DNA from 3 places in the Pseudomonas sp. R1-1 genome. Region 2 is predicted to be linked to each of the others. Evidence: riboswitches for the same ligand, from Rfam matches in the RefSeq annotation. Region 2 holds a riboswitch; each other region holds the start of a gene.
What was found. Region 2 has a riboswitch for cobalamin ahead of cobO (cob(I)yrinic acid a,c-diamide adenosyltransferase). Riboswitches for the same ligand answer to the same signal wherever they lie in the genome.
Positions count from the first base shown of each region.

Region 1 (3,267 bases), 970 kb from region 2:
GTCATCCGAGACGAAACCGCCGGGCTGGGTCCTGAGCAGGTGCATGACTTAAACGCTGAGCGCGGCGCGCAATTGCGCTTCGAGTTGTGCTGCGTCCAATTCCTGGCCGATCAACACCAGTCGCGTCACGCGCGCTTCGTCGGCGCCCCACTGACGGTCGAAATGCTTGTCGAAGCGCGTACCCACGCCCTGAATCAGCAGGCGCATCGGCTTGTTCGGAATCGCGGCGAAGCCTTTCACGCGCAGGATACCGTGCTGCACCACCAGTTGCGTCAGCGCGTCGAGCAGCAGGCTTTCGTCGGCTTGCGGCAGTTCGATGGAGATCGAGTCGAAGGCGTCGTGATCGTGGTCATCGTGATCGTCATCACCGTCGTGGTGATGGTCGTGGTGACTGTGACGGCTGTCGATGTGCTCTTCGGAACCGGCGCCGAGGCCGATCAACACGTCCAGCGGCAGACGGCCGTTGCTCGCTTCAATGATTTTTACAGCGGGCGGCAGCTCCTCCGCGACTTCAGCACGCACGCGCGCAAGATCTTCGGCGCTGGTCTGGTCGGCCTTGTTGAGGATCACCAGATCGGCGCTGGCCAGTTGGTCGGCGAACAGTTCGTGCAGCGGCGATTCGTGATCGAGGTTCGGGTCAAGCTTGCGCTGGGCATCGACCTGATCCGGAAACGCGGCGAAGGTGCCGGCGGCCACGGCCGGGCTGTCGACCACGGTGATCACCGCATCAACGGTGCAGGCGCTGCGGATTTCCGGCCACTGGAAGGCTTGCACCAACGGTTTTGGCAGGGCCAGGCCTGAGGTTTCGATGAGGATGTGATCGAGATCGCCGCGACGCGCGACCAGTTCGCGCATCACCGGGAAAAACTCTTCCTGCACCGTGCAGCACAGGCAGCCGTTGGCCAGTTCGTAAACGCGGCCGCTGGCTTCTTCTTCGGTGCAACCGATGGTGCACTGCTTGAGGATTTCGCCGTCGATGCCCAGCTCGCCAAACTCATTGACGATCACCGCAATGCGCCGGCCCTGGGCGTTATCGAGCATGTGCCGCAGCAAGGTGGTTTTGCCCGAACCGAGGAAACCGGTGACGATGGTGACGGGGAGTTTGGCCAGTGTTTTCATCGGTATGCCCTTTGGCAAAGCGGCGGGCATACGGGACGAGAACCGGCCACGCGCACGCGCGCCGGAAGTATTCGCCACCGGATCACCCCGCCCGGTTGAAAGTGAGAATCTGTGACGAGGCAGGTCTCCTGGCTGACAGTGTTCAGGCGCCAGGCCTGGCGTTCGCTGCGCCTTCCCGCGGGCTCGTTGACCGAGCTGGCAGTGGCGTGGCAGCGAACATCACCGTTCACAGTTGCGGGGGCAGCCGCGGCTTTGACCGCGTTCCCTTCTTAGCTTCGGCAGATACCGAAGAACCTCGAAGGCGCAAGGCTACGCATGGTGCAATGGCGGGTCAATGTCTGGATTGGGATCATGACCGACAGGCCGAACGTCAGGGCGAAGACCTTTGGTTACTTTGGGGCGTTTGCCAAAGTAACTCGCCGCCAGACGAAACCGCCGTCAGCAACCCTGGATATTCACTCGCGACCGAAAATTGACTCAAACCCACCCGCATGCTCTCCTGTACGCCTTGTTACGGGTGCCCTTCACAGGGTGAAACGGGAAACCGGTGAATCATGTGCTTTACTCAGAGCCATGTCAGTCCGGTGCTGCCCCCGCAACGGTAAGCGAGCGAAGCGTCAAAACCACTGTGCCAACGGCATGGGAAGGTGACGCTTGCAGATTGGCCCGGCGCCAACCCCTCGTGAGCCCGGAGACCGGCCCGCAACACACGGTGCGCAATCAGCGTCACTGGACATAACAAACCCGCGGTGGGCGGGCGCTGTTCGTACCTCCGCGTGTCCGTCACGCAGGGTCCGCATGCGTTCGACTGCCCCTGACACTCCATAGGGAAGCGCCATGTCGATCATCAGCAGCACCGCCAGCAACGCGGACAAAATCGCCAGCACCACCACCCTGAGCCAACGCCTGATTGCCGCCGCCTTCGCCTCGATTCTCGGCGCCGGGCTGGTGTATTTCGCCGGTTTCTCGCATATCGAAGCGGTGCACAACGCGGCCCACGATACCCGCCACAGCGCTGCGTTCCCGTGCCACTGAGACCTGTCGAATGATCAAGCGAATTGCGCAAACCGCAGGTTTCACTGGCCTGCTGGCCGCCCTGCTCCTCACGCTGCTGCAAAGCTTCTGGGTCTCGCCGCTGATTCTTCAGGCGGAAACCTATGAAAAATCCGAGCCGGTCGCCGCAGTCCACGAACACGCGGCCGGCACCGCGGCGCACAGCCATGACGGCGAAGCCTGGGAGCCGGAAAACGGCTGGCAGCGGGTGGTTTCGACCACCGCTGGCAATCTGGTGGTAGCGGTCGGTTTCGCCCTGATGCTTGCCGGTCTGTACACCCTGCGTGCGCCGCGCTCGACCGCGCAAGGCCTGCTCTGGGGGCTGGCCGGTTACGCGACGTTCGTGCTGGCGCCAACGCTGGGCCTGCCGCCGGAATTGCCGGGCACCGCTGCGGCTGATCTGGCTTCGCGACAGATGTGGTGGATCGGCACTGCGGCCTCGACCGCGGTCGGCCTGTCGCTGATCGCCTTTAGCCGGCACTGGCTGATGAAGCTGCTCGGTGTGGCGATTCTCGCGGTGCCGCATGTGATCGGCGCGCCGCAACCGCTGGTGCATTCGATGCTCGCGCCCGAAGCGCTGGAAACCCGGTTCAAGATCGCTTCGCAATTGACCAACGTGGCGTTCTGGCTGGCACTGGGCCTGATCAGCGCCTGGTTGTTCCGCCGCAACAGCAACGGTCAATACCACGCATGAGCGATGACCGCGCAGCGTCGACGCTGGTGGTCGGCCTCGGCTGCCAGCGCGGCTGTCCGACCAGTACGCTGCGCGCGTTACTCGACCAGGCCTTGCAGGCGCACCGCATCGAGCTCAAGTCGATCAAGGCCCTGGCCAGCATCGATTTGAAGCGCGACGAGCCGGGCCTGCAAGAATTGGCCGCGCAACTGGCCTTGCCCCTGCTGTACTTCAGCAGCGAGGAACTGGCCGGTTACCAGTCGATGCTCAGCCACCAGTCGCAAATCGCTTACGAACGCACCGGCTGCTACGGCGTGGCGGAAAGCGCAGCGCTGGCGCTCGCCGAACAACTCCTGCAAGCGCCGGCAAAGCTGCTGATCAGCCGACAAAAATACGCTCAGGCCACTCTGGCATTGGCCGGC
Region 1 is NZ_CP071663.1:3,400,426-3,403,692, forward strand. Features, by position in the region: gene cobN (cobaltochelatase subunit CobN) at 1-45, opposite strand, end outside; gene cobW (cobalamin biosynthesis protein CobW) at 49-1,119, opposite strand; cobalamin riboswitch at 1,221-1,432, opposite strand; cobalamin riboswitch at 1,618-1,837, shown strand; gene J3P75_RS15370 (CbtB domain-containing protein) at 1,957-2,154, shown strand; gene J3P75_RS15375 (CbtA family protein) at 2,165-2,866, shown strand; gene J3P75_RS15380 (cobalamin biosynthesis protein) at 2,863-3,267, shown strand, end outside.
Region 1: linked by a shared signal. The riboswitch ahead of cobW (cobalamin biosynthesis protein CobW) and the one ahead of cobO (cob(I)yrinic acid a,c-diamide adenosyltransferase) in region 2 are both predicted to bind cobalamin.

Region 2 (3,267 bases):
TCGCCGGGGCGATGTTCACCGTCGGGATCAGGGTCTTGTTCGGTTCCGGCAGTTTCGGCGACGGGCCAGTGCCGTCGGAGACTTGCAGGCTAGAGGTTTCGCCGCAGGCGCTGAGCCCGCCGGCGAGGGCGATGACGAAAACGAGGTGGGGCTTGCGCATTGCTGATCTTCCCTATGAATGCATTCCTAACCATAGAGGAGGGCGCAAGCCCGATGGTTCAACTGCTCAACCGCGGGCTTCCTTGAACAGCACGGCAATGCCCGGGTGATAGTTGCCCGCTTCGCTGTGCAATTTGCGGTAGGCATAGGGGAAATACCAGGCCACGGCGCAGGTGTGTCCCTTTTGCAGATCGTCGACCATGTCCTGCAGCTCTTCGGGGCTGGCGCTGTGCTGGGCTTTTTGCGGGGCGACGAACAGGCAGCCGAGTTTGAGATCGCTGGCATAACTGGTGCGTTTGGCGTCAGAGGTTATATCGGCCAGGGCTTGGGTCAGGTTGAGGTTGTTGACCCGTGGCCAGCGCTGTGTGGCTTGAATGAAGGCGCGGTCTTCGCTGCCGGCGATAAACAGATCGGCGCGGGCATTGCGCTCGCCGTCTTCGTTCTGTTTGCGGGTGACGGTGTCGTTCAAGGTCACCAGTTCGGCCATCCAGGCTGCGGCCGAAAGCAGGCCGAGGTTGGCTTTCTCATCATGCCAGTACGGCGTATCGCCGTCGCCGCGCACGGTGTTGTAGCGGTCGATACAGTCAAACCAGCGTTCAAGCACCGGGCGCAGGAATTCCAGGCGCGGGTTGCTGATGATCATGCCTTGCATCGTCATCGTCCTTATTGTTGTGGTGTGCTTTTTCGAGAAAAGCATGGCTCTTTGATATCACTTGTCACAGTCTGGCACAAGATTGCCCGCAGATAATTGATTGGTGGCAGTTTCTCGCCCGATGGCCGCCTCTTTAATTGACGCTCCACCCCCAACCCTCTAACCTTCGCCGCTTGTTTCAGGTGCTCTGTGACCTGCGTCGACAGAGTGAAACAGGGAAGCCGGTGAGGGTGGTCTTCACGCGAAGCCACGACGATCCCGGCGCTGCCCCCGCAACGGTAAATGAGTGAACACTGCGTTCAATGCCACTGCTCAACAGCGGGAAGGCGCGCAGTCTGGCCTACGCCGCTCATGAGCCCGGAGACCGGCCTGATCCATCCAGCGGCATCACGGTGGGCGATGCCAGGCTTTTTGCCGTCTAATCTTGTGCCTGCCCGCCGTTTACCCGTCTCAACGGAGAGCTCCCCATGACCGATTCCCCCGAGCGCGACGAACGCCATCTGGCGCGCATGCAGCGTAAAAAAGCCGTGATCGACGAACGCATCGCCAATTCGCCCGACGAGTGCGGCCTGGTGCTGGTGCTGACCGGCAACGGCAAAGGCAAAAGCAGCTCGGCCTTCGGCATGCTCGCCCGCGCCATGGGCCACGGCATGCAGTGCGGTGTGGTGCAGTTCATCAAGGGCCGCAACAGCACGGGCGAGGAGCTGTTCTTCCGCCGCTTCCCCGAGCAAGTGCGCTTCCATGTGATGGGCGAAGGTTTCACCTGGGAGACCCAGGATCGCCAGCGCGATATCGCCGCCGCCACGGCGGCGTGGGAAGTTTCTCGCGAACTGCTGCGCGATCCGTCGATCGGGCTGGTGGTGCTCGATGAATTGAATATCGCCCTCAAGCACGGCTATCTGGATCTCGATCAGGTGCTCAGCGATTTGCAGGCGCGGCCGCCGATGCAGCACGTGGTGGTTACCGGTCGCGGCGCCAAGCCGGAAATGCTCGAGATGGGCGACACGGTCACGGAGATGGGCATGCTCAAGCACGCCTTCCAGGCCGGCATCAAAGCGCAGAAAGGCGTCGAACTTTGAATCAGCCCCGTCACTGCCCGGCCGTCCTGATTGCCGCGCCGGCTTCCGGCCAGGGCAAGACCACCGTCACCGCCGCGCTCGCCCGTTTGCATCGCAATCAGGGGCGCAAGGTCCGCGTGTTCAAATGCGGCCCGGACTTTCTCGACCCGATGATCCTCGAGCGCGCCAGCGGTGCGCCGGTCTATCAACTGGACATGTGGATGGTCGGCGAGCAGGAAAGCCGTCGCCTGTTGTGGGAAGCCGCCGGCGACGCGGACCTGATTCTGATCGAAGGCGTGATGGGCCTGTTTGACGGCACGCCGTCGAGCGCTGATCTGGCGCGACACTTTGGCGTGCCGGTGCTCGGGGTGATCGACGGCACCGCCATGGCGCAGACCTTCGGTGCGTTGGCGTTGGGCCTGGCGAAATATCAGCCGGACCTGCCATTCGCCGGAGTGCTGGCCAACCGCGTCGGCACCTTGCGTCATGCGCAATTGCTTGAAGGCAGTCTCACCGAAGGCCTGCGCTGGTACGGCGCCTTGTCGCGTGAGACCGGTATCGAGCTGCCGAGCCGCCATCTCGGCCTGGTACAGGCCAGCGAACTGAATGATCTGGACCTGCGCCTCGACGCTGCCGCCGACGCACTGGCCAGCAGTTGCGAAGTCGCCTTGCCGCCAGCAGTCGAGTTCGCCGCGCCGGATGTGATTGCTGCCGAGCCGTTGTTGAACGGCGTGCGGATCGCGGTGGCCCGCGATGAGGCATTTGCCTTCACCTACGGCGCAAGCCTCGATCTGTTGCAGGCGATGGGCGCCGAGTTGAGCTTCTTCTCACCGATCCGCGACACGCAATTGCCCGAGGCGGACAGTCTGTATCTGCCGGGCGGGTACCCCGAGCTGCACCACGTTGCACTGGCACAGAACACTGCAATGCTCGAGGCGATCCGTGCACACCACGCGGCGGGCAAACCGCTGCTGGCCGAATGCGGTGGCATGCTGTATCTGCTCGATTCGCTGACCGATGTCGAAGGCACCCGTGCTGAACTGGTCGGGTTGTTGCAGGGCGATGCGGTGATGCAAAAGCGTCTGGCGGCCTTGGCGCTGCAGGCGGTCGATCTGCCGGAAGGCTCGTTGCGCGGGCACACGTATCACCATTCGCTGACGACCACCGAGCTGACGCCGATTGCCCGTGGGCTGAGCCCGAATGGCGGGCGCGGGGCCGAGGCGGTTTATCGTGAAGGGCGGATGACAGCTTCTTATGTGCACTTTTATTTTCCATCGAACCCGACTGCGATTGCCGCGCTGTTTGTGCCTGATTCTGAAACCGCTATCGCTAGCAGGCTAGCTCCCACATTGGACGGTGTAACACCTGACGAAACGCAATCCCCTGTGGGAGCTGGCT
Region 2 is NZ_CP071663.1:4,365,845-4,369,111, reverse strand. Features, by position in the region: gene J3P75_RS19545 (PQQ-dependent sugar dehydrogenase) at 1-160, opposite strand, end outside; gene J3P75_RS19540 (hypothetical protein) at 227-811, opposite strand; cobalamin riboswitch at 975-1,198, shown strand; gene cobO (cob(I)yrinic acid a,c-diamide adenosyltransferase) at 1,279-1,890, shown strand; gene J3P75_RS19530 (cobyrinate a,c-diamide synthase) at 1,887-3,267, shown strand, end outside.

Region 3 (3,267 bases), 1.8 Mb from region 2:
TGAATCGCGTAACCGATATCGCCCAGCGTGGCGCCCGGTTTGACCGCACGAATACCTGCGCACATGGCGTCATAGGTGGTCTTGATCAGATGTTGCGCTTCAGGCGTGGCCTCACCGACCACGTACATGCGGCTGGTGTCGCCGAACCAGCCGTCCTTGATCACGGCGATGTCGAGGTTGAGGATATCGCCGTCCTTCAACGGTGTAGCAGAAGGAATGCCGTGGCAGACCACGTCATTGACCGAGGCGCAGACGGTTTTCGGAAAGCCGTGATAACCGACGTTGGCCGGCACCGCTTTCTGCACATTGACGATGTAGTCGTGGCACAGCCGATCCAGTTCATCGGTAGTCACCCCGGCCTTGACGTGGGGCACCAGCATCGCCAGCACTTCGGCGGCCAGTTTGCCGGCCGCGCGGGATTTTTCGATCTCGGCCGGGGTGTTGAGCTTGATCTGGTTTCTCATGCGAGGGCGACTTCCTGTGTCAGTTGGTGCAGGTCGAGCCCGCCGTTCTGTTCGGCGCGGATCAGCAAACGGCAGATCGCGCTGTGGTCGAGATTGGGGTGCAACTCGGCGAGCATGCCGATGCGCATCCAGTGCTCGGCCTGCGCGTTGATCGAGCGGCTGAGTGCGTTGCTGGAGATGCGCAGGTTTTCGTGCATGTCTTCGGAAATTTTTACGATGCCCATGGCGGTAATCCGATACGGAATGTATATGGATCGTATATTAGCGTTGGGGGTTCGTGGATTGCAAATCAGGGTTGTGTGGTTTTTTCAGGATCGGGAGGTTGGTGGTCAAAAGCATGCGTTCGGCTTTGGCCTTGTAGTGACCCGGCCCCTCACCCCAGCCCTCTCCCCCTGGAGAGGGAGCCGATTTCGGTTGGTTTTGAAATTTGCATTCGACTCGGTATTTCATGTCGACGTAGCCCTCGCATCCACCGCGGTCAGTCCCCTCTCCCTCCGGGAGAGGGCTAGGGTGAGGGGCTTTTCAACAGATTGATCTCCCCCTCAACCGCCCAAATCGTCTACCATGCCGCCGCCGGTTTCCACACGGGATTAATAGGGAATCCGAGGTGCTTGCTCAGCATCGATCGGAACTGCCCCCGCAACTGTAGGTGCCGAGCCTGCTCCTCGACTGCCACTGGGTAACCCCCGGGAAGGCCGGAGCCAGGCGATGACGCATCAGTCAGGAGACCTGCCGGCACAATGACTACTAACCGGCGGGGTGTCCGGGAAGGACATCGTGCCGTGCGCTTTTTTGCGCGATGACCGGCCTTGCGCTGTTTGCTGACAGCGCTTGATGGTGTGTTTCCAAACCGTACCCGCCCTCCCCGTACGGTTCCATTGGAGACTGCCCCATGCTGCTGCCCCGTATTGCCACCCTGTTCACCGGTCTGGGCCTTTGCGCTTTCGCGCAAGCGGCGCCCACGGTTTATCCGCTGACGATCGAGAACTGCGGCAGTACCCTGACCTTCCAGCACGCCCCGGCACGCACGGTTACCATCGGCCAGGCCGGCACGGAAATGCTCTATGCCCTGGGGCTGAGCGACAAAGTCGTTGGCACTTCGCTGTGGTTCAACGACGTGCTGGCGAACTACAAGGCGCAGAACGAAAAGATAGAGCGCCTCGCTGATAACGAACCGAGCTTCGAAGCGGTGATCGGCAAGCGCCCGGAACTGGTCGCCGTGGAGCTGGAATGGATGGTCGGCCCGCAAGGTGCGGTCGGCACCCGCGAGCAGTTCCATGAGTTGAAGATTCCGACCTACCTGCTGCCCTCCGACTGCGAAGCCAAGGACAATCTCGTTGGCTCCGATGGGACGCGCCTTGCACCGTTTCGCATCGACAGCATTTACAAGAGCGTGAGCCAACTGGCGGCGATTTTCGATGTGCAGGCGCGTGGCGAACAGCTCAACGAACAGCTCAAGGCCAGCCTCGCGCAATCGATCGCCACGGCGAAAACCCAGCAGCGCAAAGACGTCAGCGCAGTGGTCTGGTTTTCCAGCGCCGAGATGGACATCGAGCCGTTTGTGGCCGGTCACAAAGGCGTTCCGGATTTCATGCTGAGCACCCTGGGCGTGCGCAATGTGGTCGAGTCGGATGAAGAATGGCCAACCGTGGGCTGGGAAACCATTGCCAAGGCCAACCCGACTTTCCTGGTCATCGCGCGCATGGATCGTCGGCGTTTCCCGGCTGACGATTATCAGAAGAAACTTGCCTTCCTGCGCAGCGACCCGGTGACGCGCAACATGGACGCGGTGAAACACAACCGCATCATCATCCTCGACGCCATGGCCATGCAGGCCAGCCTGCGCACCTTCGACGGCCTCGCGCAACTCGCCGCCGCCATCAACGCCTACGACCTGGCGCCATGAGCAGACGCCTGATCCGTTCGCTGCTGGTTGTGCTGACGCTCGCGCTCGCGCTCATGGGCGGCGTGGCGATCGGTGAGACTTCGATCGAGCCGGGCGTGGTGCTGCAGGTGCTGGCCAACAAGCTGTGGGGCGCCGGTTATGTGCTCGACCCCATCGATGAAGGCATCGTCTGGAATTACCGCCTGACCCGCGCCTTGGTCGCCGCAGCCTGCGGTGCCGGGCTGGCAACGTGCGGGGTGATCTTGCAGTCGCTGTTGCGCAATCCGTTGGCCGATCCTTATTTGCTGGGCATCTCCGCCGGGGCCTCGACTGGCGCGGTAATGGTCGCGTTGCTTGGCGTCGGTGCCGGGCTGGTGTCGCTGTCGGCCGGTGCGTTTGCCGGTGCGGTGACGGCGTTCGTGCTGGTGATTCTGCTGGCACGGGTCAGTGGCTCGGCCAACGGTACCGGGCAGATCATTCTGGCCGGGATTGCCGGATCGCAATTGTTCAATGCGCTGACAGCGTTTTTGATTACCCGCTCGGCGAGTTCCGAGCAGGCGCGCGGAATCATGTTCTGGCTGCTCGGCAACCTCGGCGGGGTGCGCTGGCCATCGGTGTGGCTGGCGGTGCCGGTGGCCCTGCTCGGGCTGGTTGTGTGCCTGTGGCATCGGCGGGCGCTGGATGCGTTTACCTTTGGCGCGGACTCGGCGGCGTCGCTCGGCATACCAGTGCGCCGCGTGCAGATTCTGCTGATCGGTTGCGCGGCGTTGGTCACGGCGGTGATGGTCTCGATTGTCGGTTCGATCGGTTTTGTCGGCCTGGTGATTCCCCATGCGGCGCGGTTGTTGCTTGGCACCGGGCATGCTCGCTTGCTGCCAGCGAGTGCCTTGGGCGGCGCGGTGTTTCTGATTGCCGCCG
Region 3 is NZ_CP071663.1:2,518,375-2,521,641, reverse strand. Features, by position in the region: gene map (type I methionyl aminopeptidase) at 1-464, opposite strand, end outside; gene J3P75_RS11515 (ParD-like family protein) at 461-688, opposite strand; cobalamin riboswitch at 1,022-1,215, shown strand; gene J3P75_RS11510 (ABC transporter substrate-binding protein) at 1,357-2,370, shown strand; gene J3P75_RS11505 (FecCD family ABC transporter permease) at 2,367-3,267, shown strand, end outside.
Region 3: linked by a shared signal. The riboswitch ahead of J3P75_RS11510 (ABC transporter substrate-binding protein) and the one ahead of cobO (cob(I)yrinic acid a,c-diamide adenosyltransferase) in region 2 are both predicted to bind cobalamin.